Linked DNA regions of Catenulispora sp. EB89. The protein of the gene in region 2 interacts with the protein of the main gene of each other region in a pairwise test. Links are inferred from orthologs where the notes say so. Each region holds a gene or a part of one and is shown on either strand. Other genes may lie near its edges. The genes, in order: ftsZ and rlmN.

Region 1 (10,282 bases), on a different replicon or contig from region 2:
AAGTTCTGGTCGCTGAAGTCGGCGACGGCCGGCTTCGGCGTCGTCACCGTGGTCTGCACGGTCGCCGTGCGCTCGTCGGTGTTCAGCGTGCTGACGCCGCCGGCGGCGACGGTCACGTCGAGCTGCGTGACGATGTGCAGGGTCGAGATCTGGGTGGTGGTGTCGAAGGTGCTGAAGATGGTGATCGCCGAGTAGTGCCCGGCCGGCACCGCGACCCGGGCGACGCCGCCGGCCACCGGGATCGGCTGGTCGAACTTGGTGATGTCGTCGGTGTTGGTCAGGAACGTCGAGGCGTCCGCGGCCTTCCCGTCCAGCCCGAGCGCGTTGACCTGCAGGATGCTCAGCGGGTAGTACGGCGTCGCGGCCGGCGCGGCGGCGCTGCTCAGCGCCGGCACCTGATACTGCGTCAGCTGTGCCGGATGGGCCAGGACCGAGTCGGGGATGACGTAGGTGTGGTGCGCGTCCGGCGCGTAGCGCACGGCCGGGACGGTGCGGCCGTCGGGGGACTCCACGACGATGGTCGCGGCCGGGCCGCTGCCGGAGACCAGGACGCGGTCGCCGTTGGGCAGCAGGGTGCTCTGCACCGCGGCCAGGTTCGGGTTCGGGGACGTCGGGCCGGCGGCGGCGGTCGGCGGCGCGGTCGCCGCGGCGGCTCCGGCGGCGGTGGCCAGCCCCAGGGCCAGGGCCGCCGCCAGGGTCGGGACACGGCGGGTACGTGCTAGCACAAGCGGTTCCTCCAGATCGTCGGACGGCTCCGGCGCGCGGATTCGGGCACCACGCGCGGCGCCTTGTGCTCTCGCGAACTATCGACGACACGGAGGTGTGATCGGGTTGTAAGTGTCCTGAAATTCGTTCACTGATTTAAAGGATTCGAGACGGTCTCTGCGGAAATCCCGGGCGCGGCATACGGCGGAGTCGCTACCGTGCAGCGGTGACTTCCGACGCGTCGGCCGCTGCCGACCCCCTGACAACCGCTGAAGATCTCCTGGCCGGCGGGGACATAGCCGCGGTGATCCGGCACCTGCGCGTCGAGGGCGACGCGCTGCTCCTGCCGGACTTCGTGCGGGTCCTGCGCGACGCCGCGCGCGGCATGGGGTTCGAGGAGATGGTGGCCGCCGCCGAGCGGGTGCTCGCGGCCCTGGCCCCGGCCGACGTGGCCGCTGCCGAAGCGGCCGAGGCCGACGCGCCCGGAACCGAGGAGCAGGCCCTCGCGCTCTACGAGTTCGGCTACGAGTGCGTCGAGCACGGCATCGCGTACCTGGCGGTCCGGCCGCTGCGCGAGGCCGCCGAGCGCGAGCCCGGCGTCATCCAGATCCGCACCGAGCTGGCCGCGGCCTGCGAGCGGTCCTGGCAGCACCGCGAGGCGATCGCCGCGCTGCGCGGCTTCGACGGCGAACTGCCCTGGCTGGCGCGCTACCAGGTGGCGTTCAATGCGCTGCTGGCCGGCGATCTGCCCACCGCCGAGCAGGAGTTCGCCGCGCTGCCCGAACCCGAGGGCGAGGACCGCAAGGAGCTCGGGCTGCTGCGCGAGAAGGTGCGCGCGATGCTGGTCCGGGCGGCTGCGGCCGCGACCGTGTCGGCCGGTGCCGGCGGCAGCGACGGCGCTGGCGGCAGCGACGGCGGCGGGCTCGGGCCGAAGGACCTGCGCGGCTGGCAGTTCGCGCTCACCGGCGGCGTCCTGCTGACCGTCTCGCCCTACGGCTACGACGCCGGCATGACCGGCCGCTGGGCCATGGTCGGCGACTCCTACCAGGCCTGCGCCGAGGCGCTGCGCCGGCTCGGCGTGGTGCTGGCGGCGCGGGGCCTGAAGCCGCAGACCGTCTCGCTGCTGCCGGACCGGGACAGCGAGATCATCGGCCTGGCCGCGGCCCGGTACTTCGACCTGCCGGCCGTGCCGTTCGAGCCGGACCGCACCGACACCCTGGTCGTCGCCTACGACCTCAACGCCGCTGAGCCGCAGATCCTGGCCGCGCTGCGGGAGCGCGAGCCGGGCCAGATCCTGTTCGAGCGCGCCACCGACTGGACCGATCCGCCGCTGGCCGCCGCCGACGTGATCGGCTTCCTGCGCCAGGCGGTGCGCGAGCCGTGGGGGTCCGCCTTCCGCATGGTCGACGGCGAGGTGGTCGAGACCGAGCCCGACGCGCGGCCGGCCGAGGAGATCGCCGCCGAACTGGCCGGCACGGAGCCGGTCGACGACGCCGGCGACGGGCAGACGCCGCCGGATCCGGACGCGGTGCTGGAGGCGTTCGTCTCAGCGGTCGGCGACAGCTGGCTGAGCGCGCGCCGGGAGTACGTCGGCTCGCCGGGGCCGGTGCCGAGCTCGCGGTTCCTCTGATCCGGCCGCACTGATCCCGGACAGCGAGAAGCCCGGCCACTCCTCGCCTCAGGTGGCCGGGCGGTCCGAGGGTTCCGGTCAGCTCTTCTTGGAGCTGCTGGAACTGGACGGGTGCTTCGTCGACGAGCTGCTGGCGGCGGGCGTCGACGTCGCGCTGACGGTCTCGGCGAACGCGCTCGAGTACGCGCTCTCCGGCCCCTCCCGGTCCTGCGGATGCAGGATGCGCAGGTTGTAGGACCCGGCCGTCTCCATCTTCACCGGGAAGGAGAACTTGTTGCTCTTGTCGGTGAAAGCCGTGTAGGCCAGCGTGCTCCAGGCCGGGGAGGCGTTCGCCGAGGTCGGTGTCTGCTGCCGCTGCAGCCGGATCTTCGTGCCCGGCTTCGCGCCCTTGACCTCGCCGGAGACCGTGAACACGGTGTCGTCGGCGGGCTTGCCGTTGTCGGACTTCGCGGTGATCGTGATGGTCGCCGCCGAAGAAGAACCCGAAGGGCTGGGTGTGGCGGCCGGCGCGGCCGCCGGAACCGGCGCCGGCATGGCAGCGGCGGCGACCGGCCCGGAGTTCGCCGAGCCCGCCGAGTCCGCCGACGAGCCGAGGGTCGAGACCGCGACGCCGCCGAGCGCCAGGGCGCCGACGGCCGCGGTCACCACGGCCCCCTGCTTCTTCTGCTTGGAGGTGAGTGCCATGGCTCGATCTCACGCCCGCCGATCCCGGGCCGCACGCGGCGCGGTCCGAATGGGGGATCGCGCCGCGGGCTCGGATGTCAGGCGGTTGTGATCGACCGTCAGTTCTCTTTCCGGAATGTTTCCGGCAGGGCCTCGATCTCCACGACCGCCTGGTCCGGGTCGGCCCCGAACGCGGTCCGGTCGCCGTCGTACCCGAAGGCGTCCAGACGTTCGACTGGCGGTGCACCGTGTCGCCGATCCGCACTCCCGGCACCCGAATATCCGTTCTTCCGGCGGGTGGTACAAAACTGATGAACCACCGCAACTACGGACGAATACTAATGAACAAGAAATCCGCCGAGAATCCCAAAACCCTTCGTTTCCATCCGGACGGGATCCAGAACCAGCGGACCCAGTTCTACTAAAAGGTGGCCACGCTGACCGAAGCCATGGTCCCCATCTGCGAAACTGGAGCCCATGAACGCCACCGAAGCCGGCCACCCGCGGGTCAGCAGGGTATTGGTCGAGCGCTACCTCGACCGGCTGCGGCGCCGGCGCCGGTGGCGGCGGCTCTCGGTGACGATCACCGTCTTCCTCGCGCTGCTGACCCTGACCGGGTACTCGATCCTGTGGCACACCAAGGTCTTCGACGTCCGGTCCACGTCCGTCTCCGGCGTCAAAGTGCTGACCAGACAACAGATCCTGGCCGCCGCCGCGATCCCCGCGCACACCCCGGTCGCCTCGGTGGACACCTCGGCGGTCAAGGCGCGGCTGATGGCGCTCCCGCGGGTGAAGGACGCGTGGGTGGAGCGCTCGCTGCCGCACACGATCGACATCAACGTCGTGGAGCGGACCCCGGCCGCGGCGTTGCCGCAGGCCGACGGATCCTTCCAGATCGTGGACGCGGACGGCGTGGCCTTCGACACAGCCGCCACCGCCTCGGCGATCCCGGCGCACATCCCGGTCATCCACCTGGAGCAGTTCGCCGATCCGGCGGTGAAGGACCGCGCGAGCACCGTGGCCGGGGCGCTCGCGGCTCTGCGGGCCCTGCCGGCCCCGGTGCGCTCCCGGGTGCTCACCGTCTCGGCGACCGGGCCTTACGCCATCACCGTGACGTTGAGTCCGTCCAAGGCCAAACAGAAATCGGTGACGGTTCTGTGGGGCGGACCGGACCAGCCGGATCTCAAGGCACGGATACTGGCCGCGCTGATCGGGAATGGCGCGGCGCACTATGACGTGAGTGCTCCGGCGGCTCCGGCGTATTCGTGAGCGTTCGAATCCCGGCCCGCCGATCGGCTAAGATCTGGCGGGCTATCGAACAACATACGTATTCCCCTCATCGGATCCACACGGATCAGGCGGGGTCGTCGGACAACGCTGAGAAGTAAAACCTGCCGACAGTTTCGGCGTGTTCGTTGAACCTCACAGGTCGCGGGACCTAATGTCCTGTAAAGACTTCACAGTCGCACGACCCCGCCGTGTCCCCGGCCGGTGTGGGCGGGACTAAGGTGATCAACAAGATTACCGGATACCACGGAGAGGCCGTCGGACGTGGCAGCACCGCAGAATTACCTGGCCGTCATCAAGGTCGCCGGCATCGGCGGCGGCGGCGTGAACGCCATCAACCGGATGATCGAGGTCGGTCTGAAGGGCGTCGAGTTCATCGCCGTCAACACCGACGCCCAGGCTCTGCTGATGAGTGACGCCGACGTCAAGCTGGACGTCGGCCGCGAGCTCACCCGCGGACTCGGTGCCGGCGCCAACCCCGATGTGGGCCGCAAGGCGGCCGAGGACCACGCCGAGGAGATCGAGGAGGTCCTCAAGGGCGCGGACATGGTGTTCGTCACCGCCGGCGAGGGCGGCGGCACGGGCACCGGCGGGGCCCCGGTGGTGGCCCGGATCGCCCGCGAGCTCGGCGCGCTGACCATCGGTGTGGTGACCCGGCCGTTCACCTTCGAGGGCCGGCGCCGGGCGAACCAGGCCGAGGACGGCATCGCGGCGCTGCGCGAGGAAGTCGACACCCTGATCGTCATCCCCAATGACCGGCTGCTGTCCATCTCGGACAAGAACGTCTCGGTGCTGGACGCGTTCAAGGCCGCCGACCAGGTGCTGCTCTCCGGTGTCCAGGGCATCACCGACCTGATCACCACCCCGGGCCTGATCAACCTGGACTTCGCCGACGTGAAGTCGGTGATGAGCGAGGCCGGCTCGGCGCTGATGGGCATCGGCTCGGCCCGCGGCGACGACCGCGCGGTGGCCGCGGCCGAGATGGCGATCTCCTCGCCGCTGCTGGAGGCCTCCATCGACGGCGCCCGCGGCGTGCTGCTGAGCATCTCCGGCGGCTCCGACCTCGGCCTGTTCGAGATCAACGAGGCGGCGCAGCTGGTCAGCGAGGCCGCGCACCCCGAGGCGAACATCATCTTCGGCGCGGTCATCGACGACGGCCTGGGCGACGAGGTCCGGGTCACGGTCATCGCGGCCGGCTTCGACGGCGGCGAGCCGGCCAAGCGCCGCAGCACCGGGCACGCCGCGGCGAACTCCCCGTTCCGGGACGAGACCAGCGTCCGCGACGGCATGCGCGAGCAGGTGCTGGGCACGCTGCCCAAGCCGACGGACAACATCCCGCTCCCGGCGCACGACCCGATGGCCGACACGCAGAACGTCCCGGTCATCCCGGTGCAGCCGGCGCCGTCGGCGGCCGACGAGCTCGACATCCCCGACTTCCTGAAGTAGGAGCGGGTTCTTCCGTGGCGATATGGCAGCACACCGGTCCGGAGGGTGAGGGCGGCACGGCCCGCTTCGCCTTCTCCGACCGCTGGGGCGGGGTCTCCAAGGCCCCTTACACCGCGACCAACCTCGGCGGGCACGTCGGCGACGACCCCGAGGCGGTCGCCGCCAACCGTTCCCTGGTGGCCTTCGAGCTGGGGTTCACCGACCCCGGGAACGTCGTGTACATGAACCAGATCCACGGCGCGGACGTGGCCTACGCCGCCGCGCAGTGGCAGGGCCGGGCCCCGGACGTGGACGCGCTGGTCACCGACCGCCGGCACCTGGCGCTGGCGGTGCTGGTCGCGGACTGCGTGCCGGTGCTGCTGGCCGACGCCCAGGCCGGGGTGGTCGCCGGGGCGCACGCCGGGCGTCCGGGGATGAAGGCCGGGGTGGTCCCGGCCGCGATCGAGCGCATGGTCTCCCTCGGCGCCGTGCCGGAGCGGATCATCGCGGTCACCGGGCCCTCGGTGTGCGGGCTCTGCTACGAGGTGCCCGAACGGATGCGCGCGGACGTGGCCGAGAAGGTGCCGGCCAGCTACACGGTGACCCGGCAGGGGACGCCGGGCCTGGACGTCGCCGAGGGCGTGTGGGCGCAGCTGGAGGCGGCCGGGATCGACCTGAAGACGTCGGTGCGGCTGCGGGTGTGCACGCAGGAGTCCGAGGACTATTACTCCTTCCGCGGCGAGGGCACGACCGGCCGGTTCGCCGGGTTCGTCTGGCTGGACTGAACGATGCCCGACCGTGAAACGGAGATTTCCGAACGACGAGTACAGATCGCCGAGAATCTGGCCGCGGTGCGCGAGGACATCGCCGCCGCGGCCCGCAAGGCGAACCGCGACCCTTCCGAGGTTTCCCTGATCGCGGTGACCAAGACCTACCCGGCCTCCGACGTCCGGATCCTGGCCGGACTCGGGGTCCTGGACGTCGGCGAGAACCGGGACCAGGAAGCCGCGCCGAAGGCCCGGGAGACCGCGGGCCTGGGTCTGCGGTGGCACTTCATCGGCCAGCTGCAGACCAACAAGGCCGCCTCAGTGGCCGAGTACGCCTCCTTCGTGCACTCGGTGGACCGCCTCCGGCTGGTCGGCGCGCTGTCCAAGGGAGCTGTCCGGTATGACAAAGGATTGACATGTTTGGTGCAGGTCGACCTGGGTAACGCAGAGCCCATGGATGACAACGCGGCTCGGGGCGGAGTGGTTCCCGCACAGGTGCCGGAACTGGCTGACGCGATCGCCGCGGCGCCCGGTTTGAGGCTCGGGGGACTGATGGCTGTGGCACCTCTGGGAGCCGAGCCGGGACCGGCCTTCGAGCGGTTGTCCTTGCTGGCTATGCGGTTGCGGTCGACACACCCTTCGGCCACCATGATCTCGGCGGGGATGAGTGGGGATCTGGGCGAAGCGGTGGCGGCGGGCGCGACACACGTCCGCATCGGCAGCGCGATACTCGGTATCAGACGGTGATTCCGGTAACGTCGCATCTATCGAACATCGGATACGACGACCGCACGTCTGCGCCACACATCATCGACCGCGATCGGGAAACCTGCGCGGCACCTTTTTTCGTTGACAGTTGCAAGACAGCCGTAACAGGCCCAGTCCGGAGGCGAACACCATGGCCGGCATGATGCGCAGAGCAGCGGTCTACCTCGGGCTCACTGACGAACAGCGGTTCGAGGACGAGCGGTACTACGACGACTACGAGGACGAGTACGAGACGGAGCCCGCCGAGCCCGCGGCGGCCCCGGACACCGCGCACCGCGAGCCGGAAGCGGCTAGCGGCGGCGCGCTCGTCGTCGCGCAGAACGACCGCCGCGCTTTCGCGGCGCCTTCCAATGTCACGGTGATGCCGGACCGCTCCGAGCGGTCCTCGCGAGCCGACCGAGCCGAGAGAGGTGGACCGGTGATGTACAGCGTCCCGACGGACCGGTCGGCGGACCGCGAATCGTCCTACCGCATCACGACGCTGCATCCGCGCACCTACAACGAGGCGCGCACGATCGGCGAGCACTTCCGGGAGGGCGTCCCGGTGATCATGAACCTGACCGAGATGGAGGACGCCGACGCCAAGCGCCTGGTGGACTTCGCGGCCGGGCTGATCTTCGGCCTGCGCGGGAACATGGAGCGGGTGACGCAGAAGGTGTTCCTGCTGTCGCCTGCTAATGTCGATGTGACGGCCGAGGACAAGGCCCGGATCGCCGAGGGCGGCTTCTTCAACCAGAGCTGACGCCGCCGGCCTTTGGCGGTCAGACTTCGGGTCCGGCGGCGTCCCGTGGCGGTGAGATGAACCGCACGCGGCGGGGCGCCGGCGTAGGTGGGAAGGGGAGTGCGCTATGAGCGTTGTGGGGGCGTTGCTCCTGTGGGTGCTCTACCTCTTCGCGCTGTGCTTGATCATCCGCCTGATCATCGGCTGGGTTTTGGTATTCGCCCGGTCATGGGAGCCGCGTGGTGTCATGCTGGTCGTCGTGGAGACGGCGTACACGGTCACAGATCCCCCTCTGAAGCTGTTGCGGCGGTACATCCCGCCGTTGCGGCTCGGCGGGATGGGGTTTGACGTGGCGTTCATGATCCTCGTGATCATCGTCTTACTGCTGATCCGGGTCGCGGCTACGCTGTGACCGGGTAATGTCTGTGCGAATGCCGACGACCACGCCACGCCTGAGGTGAATGAAAGATGCCGTTGACTCCCGAGGACGTCCACAACAAGCAGTTCACGACCGTACGCCTGCGTGAGGGCTACGACGAGGAAGAGGTGGACGCCTTCCTCGACGAGGTCGAGGCCGAGCTGACCCGCTTGATCCGCGAGAACGAGGAGCTGCGGGCCAAGCTGGCCGCCGCCACCCGTGCCGCGGCCAGCGCCGCCGCCGCGCCCGTGCCGATGCGGCGGGAGCCGACCCCGATACCCGCGCCCGCGCCTCCGCAGCCGGCGCTTCCGGCTCCGCTGCCCGCGCCCCTGCCGGTGCCGCAGGCCCCGCAGTTCCAGGCCCCCGGCGGCGACTCCGCGGCCCGCGTCCTGGCCCTGGCCCAGCAGACCGCCGACCAGGCGATCGCCGAGGCCCGCAACGAGGCCAACAAGATCGTCGGCGAGGCCCGCGGCCGGGCCGACGGCCTGGAGCGCGAGGCGCGCGGCAAGGCCGACGCCCTGGAGCGGGACGCGCAGGAGAAGCACCGCGTCGCGATGGGCTCGCTGGAGACCGCCCGCGCGGCCCTGGAGCGCAAGGTCGACGACCTGCGCGCCTTCGAGCGCGAGTACCGGCAGCGGCTCAAGTCGTACCTGGACGGCCAGATGCGCCAGCTGGAGGCCTCCGGCGGCGACGACAACATCGCCTCCAACATGGGCTCCTCGATGGGCGGCCGTCCGCAGCTGAGCTCCACCGGCCTGTCGGCCCCGCCGCCGGCCCCCTCGGCGCCGCCGATGCCGATGCAGGCCTCGCTGCCCCCGGGCATGCCGCCGGCGCCGTCGCCGGTCGGCGCGGGTCTGAACGGTGGCACGGGCTCGTTCCAGAGCGGCTCGACCGGCTCCTTCCAGGGCGGCTCGACCGGCTCCTTCCAGAGCCAGGGCAACAACGGCACCAACGCCGCGGCGCTGACGCAGACCATGGCGCCGATCCGCCCGCAGATGCCGGCCCCGATGCCGCCGCAGTCGATGGGCGGCGGGCAGCAGCCGCCGTTCATGGGCCAGGGCAACGGTCTGGGCCAGCCCTCGGTGCCCTCGCAGCCCTCCCCGATGCGCGGCTTCCTCATCGACGAGGACCCCGACGCCTGACGGCCTGATCGCAGGCCGCCCGGGCCCACCGGGTGTACCACCCGCACTCACACAATGACGTGGCGTCACAAGCCCCGCCTCCCGATGGGGAGGCGGGGCTCGGCGTTTGCCGGGAGTTGGCTCAGCGTTGGTAGGGAGTTTCCCTTAGGGGTCGCCTCCGGCGTGGCTCGGGCCAGGCTGGCTCAGTCCAGGCCGAGCGAGAACGCCGCCTCCAGGTCCATGGCGCTGTAGGTCCGGAACGACACGTGCGTGACCGTGTGGCTGACCCCGGCCACCTTGTTCACGCCGCCCGGGATCACGTCGGCGAGCTGTTCGTGCTCGCGCACCCGGACCATGGCGATCAGGTCGTACTCGCCGGTGACCGAGTACACCTCGCTGACGCCCGGCAGCTGGGAGATCTTCTCGGCGACCTCGGGGATGGCGTCCACGTCGGACTTGATGAGGACGATGGCAGTGATCACAGCGGCTCCTTCTGGCGGGACTCTCCCGGGACTCCTTTAGCGATGGTATTGGCCGTAGGGATCCTCCGGGTCGGCAGAGCGGTAGTCCGGCGCCAGAGGGGGCGGCGCGGGAGGGGTGTCGGCGGCGGGGAGATGCGCTGGGTCGCTGGGTCCTCGGCCGATGACCAGTGCCACATACAGCAGACCCAGGACGAAGCCCGAGACGTGGGCGAAGTAGGCGACGTCCGTGGAGCCGGCCACTCCGATCGTCTGCTGGAACTCCGGCAGTTGCATCACGAACCAGAACCCCAGGACG
Region 2 (10,181 bases):
GCCGGGCGATCCGGCACCTGGAGAAGGGCCGCGTGGTCATCTTCGGCGCGGGCGCCGGCATGCCGTACTTCTCCACCGACACCACCGCCGCGCAGCGCGCGCTGGAGATCCACGCCGAGTCGATCCTGATGGCCAAGCAGGGCACCGACGGCGTGTACGACTCCGACCCGAACAAGAACCCGGACGCGGTCAAGTACGACACGCTGTCCTATGACGAGTTCCTGGCGCGCAACCTGAAGATCGCGGACGCCACCTCGGTGTCCCTGTGCCGTGACAACGGCATGCCGATCGTGGTGTTCGGCCTGCAGCCCGGCAACATCGCGCGCGCCATCCGCGGCGAGAAGCTCGGCACCGTCATCGGCCCGGCGCACTAACCGGCGCATCAAGGCGAGCGCGCACTGTTTCAGTGCGGCCGACCGCGAACGCACTAAGCTGCGCTTGAGCTTTGTAGTGGACACAGCAGAGCGCGAAGACTTCTAGGGAGCCCCCAAGTGATCGATGAGACCCTCCTCGAGGCCGAGGAGAAGATGGACAAGGCCGTCGAGGTCGCCAAGGAGGATCTGTCGGGGGTCCGTACCGGCCGCGCCAACCCGGCGATGTTCAACAAGCTGACCGCCGACTACTACGGCACTCCCACGCCGCTGAGCCAGATGGCCTCCTTCCAGGTCCAGGACGCGCGCATGGTGGTCATCTCGCCGTACGACAAGACGGCGCTCGGCGCGATCGAGCGGTCGATCCGCGACAGCGACCTGGGCGTGAACCCGTCCTCGGACGGCGTGGTGATCCGGGTGGTGTTCCCGCAGCTGACCGAGGAGCGCCGCAAGGAGTACATCAAGGTCGCCAAGAGCAAGGGCGAGGACGCCAAGATCTCGCTGCGCAACATCCGCCGGCACGCCAAGGAGACCCTGGACAAGCTGGCCAAGGACGGCGACGCCGGCGAGGACGACGTGCGCCGCGCCGAGAAGCAGCTGGACGACCTGACCCAGAAGCACACCGGGAAGATCGACGAGTTGCTCAAGCACAAGGAATCCGAGCTGCTGGAGGTCTGAGCCCTTCGGGGCTCGCACCGGCCGGGCAGGCTATCCGACGTCCACCGTGGACCGGCGGCTATGATCGCTGCCGGTCCGTCGCGTTTTTTCTCACCTAGTTCACGGGAGAGGGACGGCGGAGTTCACGAGGGGCGAGTAGGGGATGGTGCGGGCGCATGGCATCCACGCAGACCAGGCGCGGTGAGGCGCAGGCCCCCGGCGAGGGGCCGGGCGGCGGCGGTGCCGGGCGTCCTGGCGCGGGCTCGCGGGGCCGCGGCGGTCCTGGCGGTCCTGGTCCGGGTCCGGGCGGTTACGGCGGTCCGAGTGGGCCCGGCGGTTCGGGCGGACCCGGTGGCCGAGGTGGTCCTGGCGGTTCGGGCGGCCCCGGCGGTCCGGGCGGTCCCGACGACGGCGCGGGCGGCGGCGGAAACGGCGGCGGTGGCGGACGCTCCGGCGCCGGTGCGCGCGGCGCGGGCGGCAACCCCGGAAGCGCGGGCGACGCCCCCGGCAAGTCCCCGGGCCGTGCGGGGCGCAACCTGCCGGCCGCCATCGGCGTCGGCGTGGGCCTGGCCGCGGTGCTGCTGGGCACGCTCTTCCTGCGCGGCGCCTTCGCCGTCGTGGTCGCGATCGCGGTGGTCATAGGAGTCCGCGAACTCGCGCGGGCGATGGCCACCCGGGACGTCCAGGTCCCCTGGCCCCCGATCGCCGCCGGCGGGCTCGGCATGATCGCCGGCTCCTGGTTCGGCGGCCCGACCGCGATGGTCGCGGTGCTGGCGATGACCTCGCTGGCGGTGCTGGTCTGGCGGATGGCCGAGGGCGCGGACGGTTTCCTGCGCGACGCCACGGCCGGCCTGTTCACCCTGGTCTACGTCCCGATGCTGGCCTCGTTCGCGGTGCTGATGCTGGCCCAGGACAACGGCTACAAGCGCGTGATCCTGTTCCTGACCCTGCCGATCGCCAACGACACCGGCGGCTACGCCACCGGCGCCTTCTTCGGAAAGCACAAGCTGGCCCCGAAGATCTCCCCCGGGAAGACCTGGGAGGGCCTGGTCGGCTCGCTGATCGTGACCGCCGCCGTCGGCGCCGTGGGCATCTCGCAGATGCTGGACGGCAAGATCTGGCAGGGCGTGCTGCTCGGCGTCGCGGGAGTGGCCTCGGCGACGCTCGGCGACCTGGTCGAGTCGGTGATCAAGCGGGACCTCGGGATCAAGGACATGGGGAACCTGCTGCCCGGCCACGGCGGGATCATGGACCGGCTGGACTCGATGCTCGCGACGGCACCGGTGGCGTGGCTGTTGCTGAGCCTCTTCCTCGGGTGGAAGTAGCGCCCTATAGAGCAGGAGCCCTGCGAGAAATCCCTACAGGGAAATCTCGCAGGGCTCTTCGTTATTAGAGCTTGATTCCGTTAAGCAGCGTCTACCCAGGAGTTCGCAGTAGCCGCCTCGGAGGCGAGAACCGCTTCGACGAAGCCGGTCGGATTGTCCAGGGTGATGTTGTGCCCGCAATCCGGCAGCGCCACGACCCGGACCCCTGCGTCGATCAGTGCGTCAGCGCCCTCCAGAGGGCCGTCGGCGGCTGGGTAGAGGTAGGTCCGCGGGATGTCGAGCGTCTTCAGAATTGCGCGCCCCTCGAACCGCGCCAGGCTGGCCGCGCTCCGATAGAGAGCCACGGGACCGGCCATCCGCATCGTCCCGCGCCACCCCGGGTTCACACGAGCCAGAGTCTCCTCATAGCCGCCTCCGCGCAGGAACACGGTCTCGCCATAACGCGCGATCTGCGAGGAGCCGGAGCGCGGGATCTCCGGAGCCGGGTCGAGGTTCGAGTCGATCAGGACCAGGCTCGTCACTACGTCGGGGTGTCTGAGCGCGAGAACTGTCGCTATGGAGCCGCCCATGCTGTGCGCGACTATCTGCGCGCCGGATACGCCGGCGGTCCTTAGCGCGGTCGCGACCCAGTCCGCGTGGTCTTCGATGGTGTAGCCGGCGTCGGCGGGCCGGTCGCTGGCGCCGAAGCCGAGCAGGTCCAGGAGCAGGGAGCGCCGGCCGCGCAGGCCGTCGCTCGTGGCGACCTCGGCGAAGCAGTGGGCCGAGCTGCCTCCGAGGCCGTGGATGTACACGCGGGCCGGCTCGGTGCCGGGCAGTTCGGTCCAGTGGATGGCCGAGCCGTCGGCGCGGACTTCGGCGGTGTGCAGTGTCATGACTTGCCCCTCCTGCTTGCGTGCATCGCGCTGCTTGCGCGCATCGTGACCGAGGTACCTCGGTAGCGAGATACCTCGGCGGCGAGGTATCTCGATCCGATGTACATCGATTCGAGGCGCGCATCGTGACCGCGGTACCTCGGTAGCGAGATACCTCGGTGTCGATGCATCTCGATCCGATGTACATCGATTCGATATACCTCGGTGCCGATATACCTCGGTGTCGAGGTATGGCGAGGACCATACCTCGGCGTCGAGGTATCCTCAACCTGTGTTGGAGTTCGCGATCCTTGGCTTCCTGTTCGAGTCCCGCTTGTACGGCTACGAGCTGCGCAAGCGTCTCGCCGCGCTCACCGGCCACGTGCGACCGCTCTCCGACGGCACGCTCTACCCGGCGATCAAGCGCTTGGTGGCGGCCGACCTGGTGCTCAAGAACCTCGAGGCGGGGTCGATCGCCGCGCCTCGGCACATGTTGGAGCTGAGCCCCGCCGGCCACGGCACGCTGCTGCTCATGCTGCGTGAGCCCGATGACATCTTCATCACCGACGAGAACCAGTGGTTCTGTCTCCTGGCGTTCCTCCGCCACCTCGACGACCCGGCAGCCCAGGCCGCCGTCCTCCGTCGCCGTCTGGAGTTCCTGAGCACTCCCGCGAGCTTTTTCTACGAGGGCGACCGTCCGCTCAGCGCCGAGGACGTCGGCGACCCCTTCCGGCGCGGCGTGCTGCAGATCGCGCGTGTGACCAGTCGCACGGAGATCGAGTGGCTGCGGAACACCATCGGGGAGCTCGAGGCGCAGAGTGGTCACTCGGCCGTGGGAAACTAGTAACACTATGTCTGCTGAAGCTCCTGAAACGCCCGCCGTCGACGTCGAGATCGCGCCGAAGCCGCCGCGCCCCGGCGAGCTGACCTTCAGCTCCCCGCGCCGGGCCAAGCCGCCGCGCCACCTGGCCGACCTCACCTCGGCCGAGCGCAAGCAGGCGCTGACCGAGCTGGGGCATCAGGGGTTCCGCGCCGCGCAGGTCTCCAAGCACTATTTCGGCCACCTCACCGACGATCCGGCCGAGTGGACCGACGTGCCGGCCGCCAAGCGCGAGGAGCTGGCCGGGATTCTCACGCCGAAGCTGCTCACGCCGATCCAGGAGCAGACCGCCGACAACGGCACCACGCGCAAGACGCTGTGGCGGCTCTTCGACGGCGCGACCGTCGAGTCGGTGCTGATGCGCTACCGCGACCGCACCACGATGTGCGTGTCCTCGCAGGCCGGCTGCGGGATGAACTGCCCGTTCTGCGCCACCGGCCAGGCCGGGCTGACCCGGAACATGTCCACCGGCGAGATCGTCGAGCAGGTGGTGGCCGGTGCCCGGACGATGGCGCGCGGCGAGGTGCCCGGCGGGCCGGGGCGGGTCTCCAACGTCGTGTTCATGGGCATGGGCGAGCCGCTGGCCAACTACAAGGCCGTGATCGGCGCCGTGCGGCGGCTGACCGAGCCGGTGCCGGACGGCCTCGGGCTGTCCGCGCGGCACATCACCGTCTCCACGGTCGGTCTGGTCCCGGCGATCGAGAAGCTGACCGCCGAGCGCATCCCGGTGACCTTGGCCGTCTCGCTGCACGCCCCGGACGACGAGCTGCGCGACACCCTGGTCCCGGTGAACACCCGCTGGAAGATCTCCGAGGTCCTCGACGCCGCCTGGCGCTACGCCTCGGTCACCAAGCGCCGGGTCTCCATCGAGTACGCGCTCATCAAGGACATCAACGACCAGGCCTGGCGCGCCGACCGCCTGGGCCGCATGCTCCGCAACAAGCTGGTGCACGTGAACCTGATCCCGCTGAACCCGACGCCGGGCTCGAAGTGGACCGCCTCCCGGCCGCAGGACGAGGCCGAGTTCGTGCGCCGGCTGGAGGAGTGGGGCGTGCCGGTCACGGTGCGCGACACCCGGGGCCGCGACATCGACGGAGCGTGTGGTCAGCTCGCCGCGGCGGTGAAGTAGCGGACCACGCGGGCCACGCGGGCCACGCGGAACCCGAGGAGCGCCGAGAGCTGGGAGCACAGATGCCGCCGTCCGGATTCCACCACGTCGAGATCTGGGTGGCGGACTTGGCGTCGGCCGAGCCCTCCTGGAACTGGATCCTCGGCGAACTCGGCTGGGCGCTCTACCAGAACTGGCCCGCCGGGCGCAGCTGGCGCATCGGCGAGTCGTACCTGGTGGTCGAGCAGTCCTCGGCGGTCCGGCCGGGGCTGCCCTACGACCGGATGCGTCCCGGCCTGAACCATCTGGCGGTACACGCGCCCGACCGTACGACGGTCGACCGCATCCACGCGGCAGCAGAAGCAAACGGCTGGCAGCCGCTGTTCGCCGAGAAATACCCGCACGCCGGCGGACCGGACCACTACGCCGCCTACCTCACCGACGCCGCCGGCTTCGAGATCGAGGTCGTGGCGCCCGGGGAGCACGGACCCGACGTAGAGGGTTGATTTTCCCTACGCTGGAACGATGTCCGCCTCAGCCGCGGCCGCCGGGAGCGGATTCTCAGCGGCGAAGCCGGATTCCCTGTTCTCGCCTCGGTATCTCGCCATCACCCTCGGCCTGGCGTCCTCGGTCCTGCTGACCGCCTTCGAAGGTCTGGCCGTCTTCACGGCGCTGCCGGTGGCCGTCGGCGCGGTCCACGGCACGGCCTACCTCTCGCTCTGCTTCACCGCCTTCACCACGGCCAGCCTGGTCGGCATGGTGGTCAGCGGCGTCCGTGCGGACCGGGCCGGGCCGGCGGTGCCTTTCCTCGGCGGCACAACGGTTTTCGGAATCGGGCTGCTCGTCGCCGGGTCCGCGGACACGATGGCGCAGCTGGTCGCGGGGCGCGCGTTGCAAGGTTTCGGCGCCGGGCTGGTGATGGTGTTGCTGTACGTCATCCTCGGCCGCGGCTATCCGGAAAGCCTGCGCGCGTCGGCCTTGGCGATGATGGCCGCGCTGTGGGTGATGCCGTCGATCGTCGGTCCGCTGGTGGCCGGGTTCCTGACCGAGGACGTGTCCTGGCGCTGGGTCTTCCTCGGCGTGGCGCTGCTGGTGCCGCTGCCGGTGGCCCTGACGGCCGCGCCGCTCCGGAGGATGAGCGGATCCGTTGCGGCGTCAGGGGAAAGCGGCGCGAGCGGCACGCCTCGCCGACGCGTCCGGCTCGCGATCGTCGTCGCCGTCGGCGCCGGTGCGCTGCAGTATTCGGGCCAGGACTTCACGCCGGTCGGCATCGTGCTGGCGCTCGGCGGGATCGCGCTGCTGGTCCCGAGCGTCCCCAAGCTGTTGCCACGCGGGACGTTGCGCGCCGCGCGCGGCCTGCCGTCGGTCATCGTCATGCACGGCGTGCTCGGCGCCGCCTTCTTCGGGGCCGAGAACTACATCACCACGATGCTGGAGACCGACCGCGGTCTGTCGCCGACGATCGCCGGCCTGACCCTGGTCGGCGAGGCGGCCAGTTGGGCCGGCGCCGCGCAGCTCGCCAGCCGCGGGAAGCTGCCGTTCTCGCGCGAGACGATGGTGCGGCTCGGGCCGCTGGTGACGATCGCGTCGATCGTCGTGACCGGTTCGGCCGCGGTGCTTCCGGCGCCGGCGGTGATCGTCGCGGTCGGCATGGTGCTCGGCGGCTTCGGGATGAGCCTGGTCTACCAGACCCTGAACCTGCTGCTGCTCCGGTACTCGCCGAAGGAGAGTCAGGGCACGAACTCCTCGGCCATGCAGATCTGCGACAGCCTGGCTGCCATCGCGCTGACCGGCGGCACCGGCGCGGTGTTCCACGCGCTGCACCACGCCGGGCCCGGGAATCAGGGCATGTACATTCTGATCTTCGCGATCATGGCGGCGGCGGCCGGCGCGACCGCGCTGCTCGCGCCCCGGGTCGGCGCCCGCGAGTTGGTCCAGACGCCGCCTGCGCTTCGTTGAAGAGACCGGCGGCCCGGGATAGCGTCCGCCTCATGGCCATGGACCGGAAGAACAGCTCGATCATCGTTTTCGGGGCCGGCGGCCGGGCTGGCCGGGCGATCGTCGCCGAGGCGCTGCGCCGCGGGCACCGCGTGGTCGGCGTCGTCCGGGATCCGGCCCGGTATCCGGGGCTGGCCGAGCTGGGGGACGATGTCACGGTCGTGGCCGGCGATCTCACCGACGCGGGCAGTGTCGAGTCGGTGATTTCCGGAGTGTCCGGCGAAGCCGCGGCGGTGGTGAACGCCGTGACCCCCTTCACGGCCCCACCGGAGTCGTTCGACGACTTCGACGACGACTACTACGTGCACCTCGTCGAGAACCTCAGCCGCGCGGTCGCGGACCGGGACTGCCGCGTGGTCGAGATCGGCCTGTTCGCGATGCTGAAGACCAGCGACGTCTCGCGTGTGTACCAGGACGTCGTGGCGTTCCCCGAGTTCCTGCGGCCCTTCGCCGTGGCCCGGCTGCGCGGCCTGAACGCCTGGCGCGACCAGCCCGACGGCGTCGACTGGCTGGTCCTGAGCCCGCCGCCGGGCCTGGCGTCCCACACCCGGTCGACCGGCCGCTACCTCCTCGGGGACGACGTCTTCGATCCCAAGGCCACCGTGCACCTGTCCTACGCCGACCTGGCCGTCGCCGTGCTGGACCAGATCGACACGCCGACGGTGCACCGCAGCCAGGCCGCCGTCTACGGCTTGGCGGTAGGCGCCTAAGCGTCCCGCCGCTCGAACAGCAGCGCCCCGACGATCAGCAGCACCACGACCTCGATCGCGAACACCGTGAACCCGGTCCACGGCGCGAACGCCTTGTCCGGATGGCGGTTCGTCTCGCCGAACGAGGTCACCTGCCCGCCGGCGTTGCCCGGCATCACCTTGAACAGCCAGCGGCCGACCGAGCCGGGGATGAGCTGCACCAGGTTGCCGATGATGAAGATCAGGGCCAGGCCGATGGTGATGGCGCCAGCGGTGTGCCGCAGCAGGAAGCCCATCGCCAGCCCGAACACCGACAGCCCGGCCAGGTACAGCGCGCTGCCGAAGATGGCGCGCGTGGCGCCGGGATAGGACATGTCCACGCCGACGTGCTTGGCCTTCAGCGGGATGTTGCCCAGGTAGAAGCACAGGAACGCGGTGGCCAGGCCGATGACGAAGACCAACGCGGCCAGCAGGATCGCCTTGGCCACCAGGATCTCCGTGCGCCGCGGCATCGCGGTCAGCGTGGTGCGGATGCCGCCGGTGGAGTACTCGGCGCTGATCGTCATCACGCCCAGGACGTAGGCCGCGATCTGGCCGACGAAGGCCAGGCCGACCAGGACGATGTCGGCCGAGTCCGGCTTGCCGGCGGCCAGGTCCTTGGCGTACGAGTTCGCGGCGGCCAGGCAGATCAGCAGCGTGATGAGCGCCGAGCCGGCGAACAGGGCGACCAGGGTCCAGAAGGTGGAGCGGACCGTGCGGATCTTCATCCACTCGCTGGAGATCACGTTGCCGAAGCCGGCGTGGCCCTCGACGGCGCGCCCCGGCCCCGGTCCGGTCGCGGTGGCGGGAGCGGCGGTCATCGGCGGGCCTCCCCGCTGTCGCCGGACTGCGGCCGGACCTGGTCCTGAGCCTGACCCTGGTTCGGGCTCGCGCCCCATTGACCCATTCCCGGCTGGCCCAGAACCTGGCCGGGCTCCATGCCGGGCACCCCGGCGTGGTACTCGACGCTGTCCGCGGTCATGCTCATGAACGCCTCCTCCAGGGACGGCTGGACCACCGCCAACTCGTGCAGCCACAGGCCGTTCTGGCCGGCCAGGTCGCCGACGGCCTCCGAGGCGACGTCGAAGACCTCCACCGCGCCGTCGTCGTCCGGCAGGGCCTCGGTGCGCCAGCCCTGCCCGACCATCAGCTCGCGCAGCTTGCCGATGTGCGGGGAGCGGACGCGGACATGCGTGGTCGCGTTCTGCGCGATGAACTCGCGCATCGTGGTGTCGGCCTTGATCTCGCCGCGGCCGATGACGATCACCCGGTCCGCGGTCAGCGCCATCTCGCTCATCAGGTGGCTGGAGACGAAGACCGTGCGGCCCTGCGCGGCCAGCGACTTCATCAGGTTGCGGACCCACAGGATGCCCTCGGGGTCCAGGCCGTTGACCGGCTCGTCGAACAGCAGCGTGCCGGGGTCGCCGAGCAGCGCCGCGGCGATGCCCAGGCGCTGGCCCATGCCCAGGGAGAAGTTCTTCGAGCGCTTCTTCGCCACCTGCTCCAGCCCGACCAGGCCGATCACCTCGTCGACCCGGCGCAGCGGGATGCCGTTGGACTTGGCCAGGCACGCCAGGTGGTTGTAGGCGGTGCGGCCGCCGTGCACGGCCTTGGCGTCCAGCAGTGCACCGACCTCGCGCAGCGGCACCGGAAGGTTCCGGTACGGCTTGCCGTCGACCGTGACCGTGCCGTCGGTCGGCCGGTCCAGCCCCAGGACCATGCGCATCGTGGTGGACTTGCCGGCGCCGTTCGGGCCGAGGAAGCCGGTGACGGTCCCGGCCTCGACGGTGAAGTCGGCGTGGTCCACGGCGACCTTGTCGCCGTAGCGCTTGGTGAGTCCGACGGCCCGGATCATGCGCCGCTCCTCGCGATCATGCGGCGCATGGCCGCGGCGGTCAGGGCGCGCGCCAGGCCGCGGAGCTGCTGCCGCCGCGCGATGACGAGCTGCGTCGCGGCCAGCGCGAGGACCGCGGCGAGCGCGGTCGGCCACGCGGCGCTCCAGGCGGAGGCGGTGGCTTGGGGGAGGTGCACGACGGCGCCGCTCCGGGAGCGCGCTTCAGCCAACGGCGCGGCGGTGGACGCGGACGACGACACCCGCACCAGGGCGGCCGTGACCAGCGCGACCACCGAACCGGTGGCGAGCGCCGGCGCCCCGAGCCACGCGCGCCGGATGAGAAGCGCGGCGACGAGGCCGACGGCGAGCGGGAGCAGCGCGTGCGCCGGGGGCCGGCCGACGGCGACCGAGGCGCCGATCCCGAGCACG

Evidence for each region.
Region 1: the proteins of rlmN (region 2) and ftsZ interact in binary tests that used the Escherichia coli proteins (3 or more experiments, as listed by UniProt). The link is inferred for Catenulispora sp. EB89 from one-to-one orthologs.

The regions. Positions count from the first base shown.
Region 1 is NZ_JBGCCU010000015.1:172,343-182,624, reverse strand. Bases 3,734-6,640 are described here. They hold ftsZ (cell division protein FtsZ), read left to right. Parts: upstream 3,734-4,549; coding sequence 4,550-5,731; downstream 5,732-6,640. Other genes in these bases: ABH920_RS29265 (YggS family pyridoxal phosphate-dependent enzyme), read left to right, coding at 6,499-6,640; pgeF (peptidoglycan editing factor PgeF), read left to right, coding at 5,746-6,495; ABH920_RS29280 (cell division protein FtsQ/DivIB), read left to right, coding at 3,734-4,267. Outside these bases: ABH920_RS29295 (hypothetical protein), read right to left, coding at 1-725; ABH920_RS29290 (hypothetical protein), read left to right, coding at 932-2,335; ABH920_RS29285 (hypothetical protein), read right to left, coding at 2,414-3,019; more of ABH920_RS29280, read left to right, coding at 3,476-3,733; more of ABH920_RS29265, read left to right, coding at 6,641-7,224; ABH920_RS29260 (cell division protein SepF), read left to right, coding at 7,376-7,987; ABH920_RS29255 (YggT family protein), read left to right, coding at 8,094-8,378; ABH920_RS29250 (DivIVA domain-containing protein), read left to right, coding at 8,435-9,526; ABH920_RS29245 (Lrp/AsnC family transcriptional regulator), read right to left, coding at 9,709-9,987; ABH920_RS29240 (rhomboid family intramembrane serine protease), read right to left, coding at 10,024-10,282. UniProt on the Escherichia coli protein: Essential cell division protein that forms a contractile ring structure (Z ring) at the future cell division site. The regulation of the ring assembly controls the timing and the location of cell division.
Region 2 is NZ_JBGCCU010000004.1:483,245-493,425, reverse strand. The notes cover bases 3,329-6,134. They hold rlmN (23S rRNA (adenine(2503)-C(2))-methyltransferase RlmN), read left to right. Parts: upstream 3,329-4,055; coding sequence 4,056-5,213; downstream 5,214-6,134. Other genes in these bases: ABH920_RS11790 (MFS transporter), read left to right, coding at 5,718-6,134; ABH920_RS11795 (VOC family protein), read left to right, coding at 5,276-5,698; ABH920_RS11805 (PadR family transcriptional regulator), read left to right, coding at 3,497-4,048. Outside these bases: pyrH (UMP kinase), read left to right, coding at 1-374; frr (ribosome recycling factor), read left to right, coding at 492-1,049; ABH920_RS11815 (phosphatidate cytidylyltransferase), read left to right, coding at 1,205-2,353; ABH920_RS11810 (alpha/beta fold hydrolase), read right to left, coding at 2,434-3,225; more of ABH920_RS11790, read left to right, coding at 6,135-7,151; ABH920_RS11785 (NAD(P)-dependent oxidoreductase), read left to right, coding at 7,184-7,900; ABH920_RS11780 (ABC transporter permease subunit), read right to left, coding at 7,897-8,739; ABH920_RS11775 (ABC transporter ATP-binding protein), read right to left, coding at 8,736-9,773; ABH920_RS11770 (hypothetical protein), read right to left, coding at 9,770-10,181.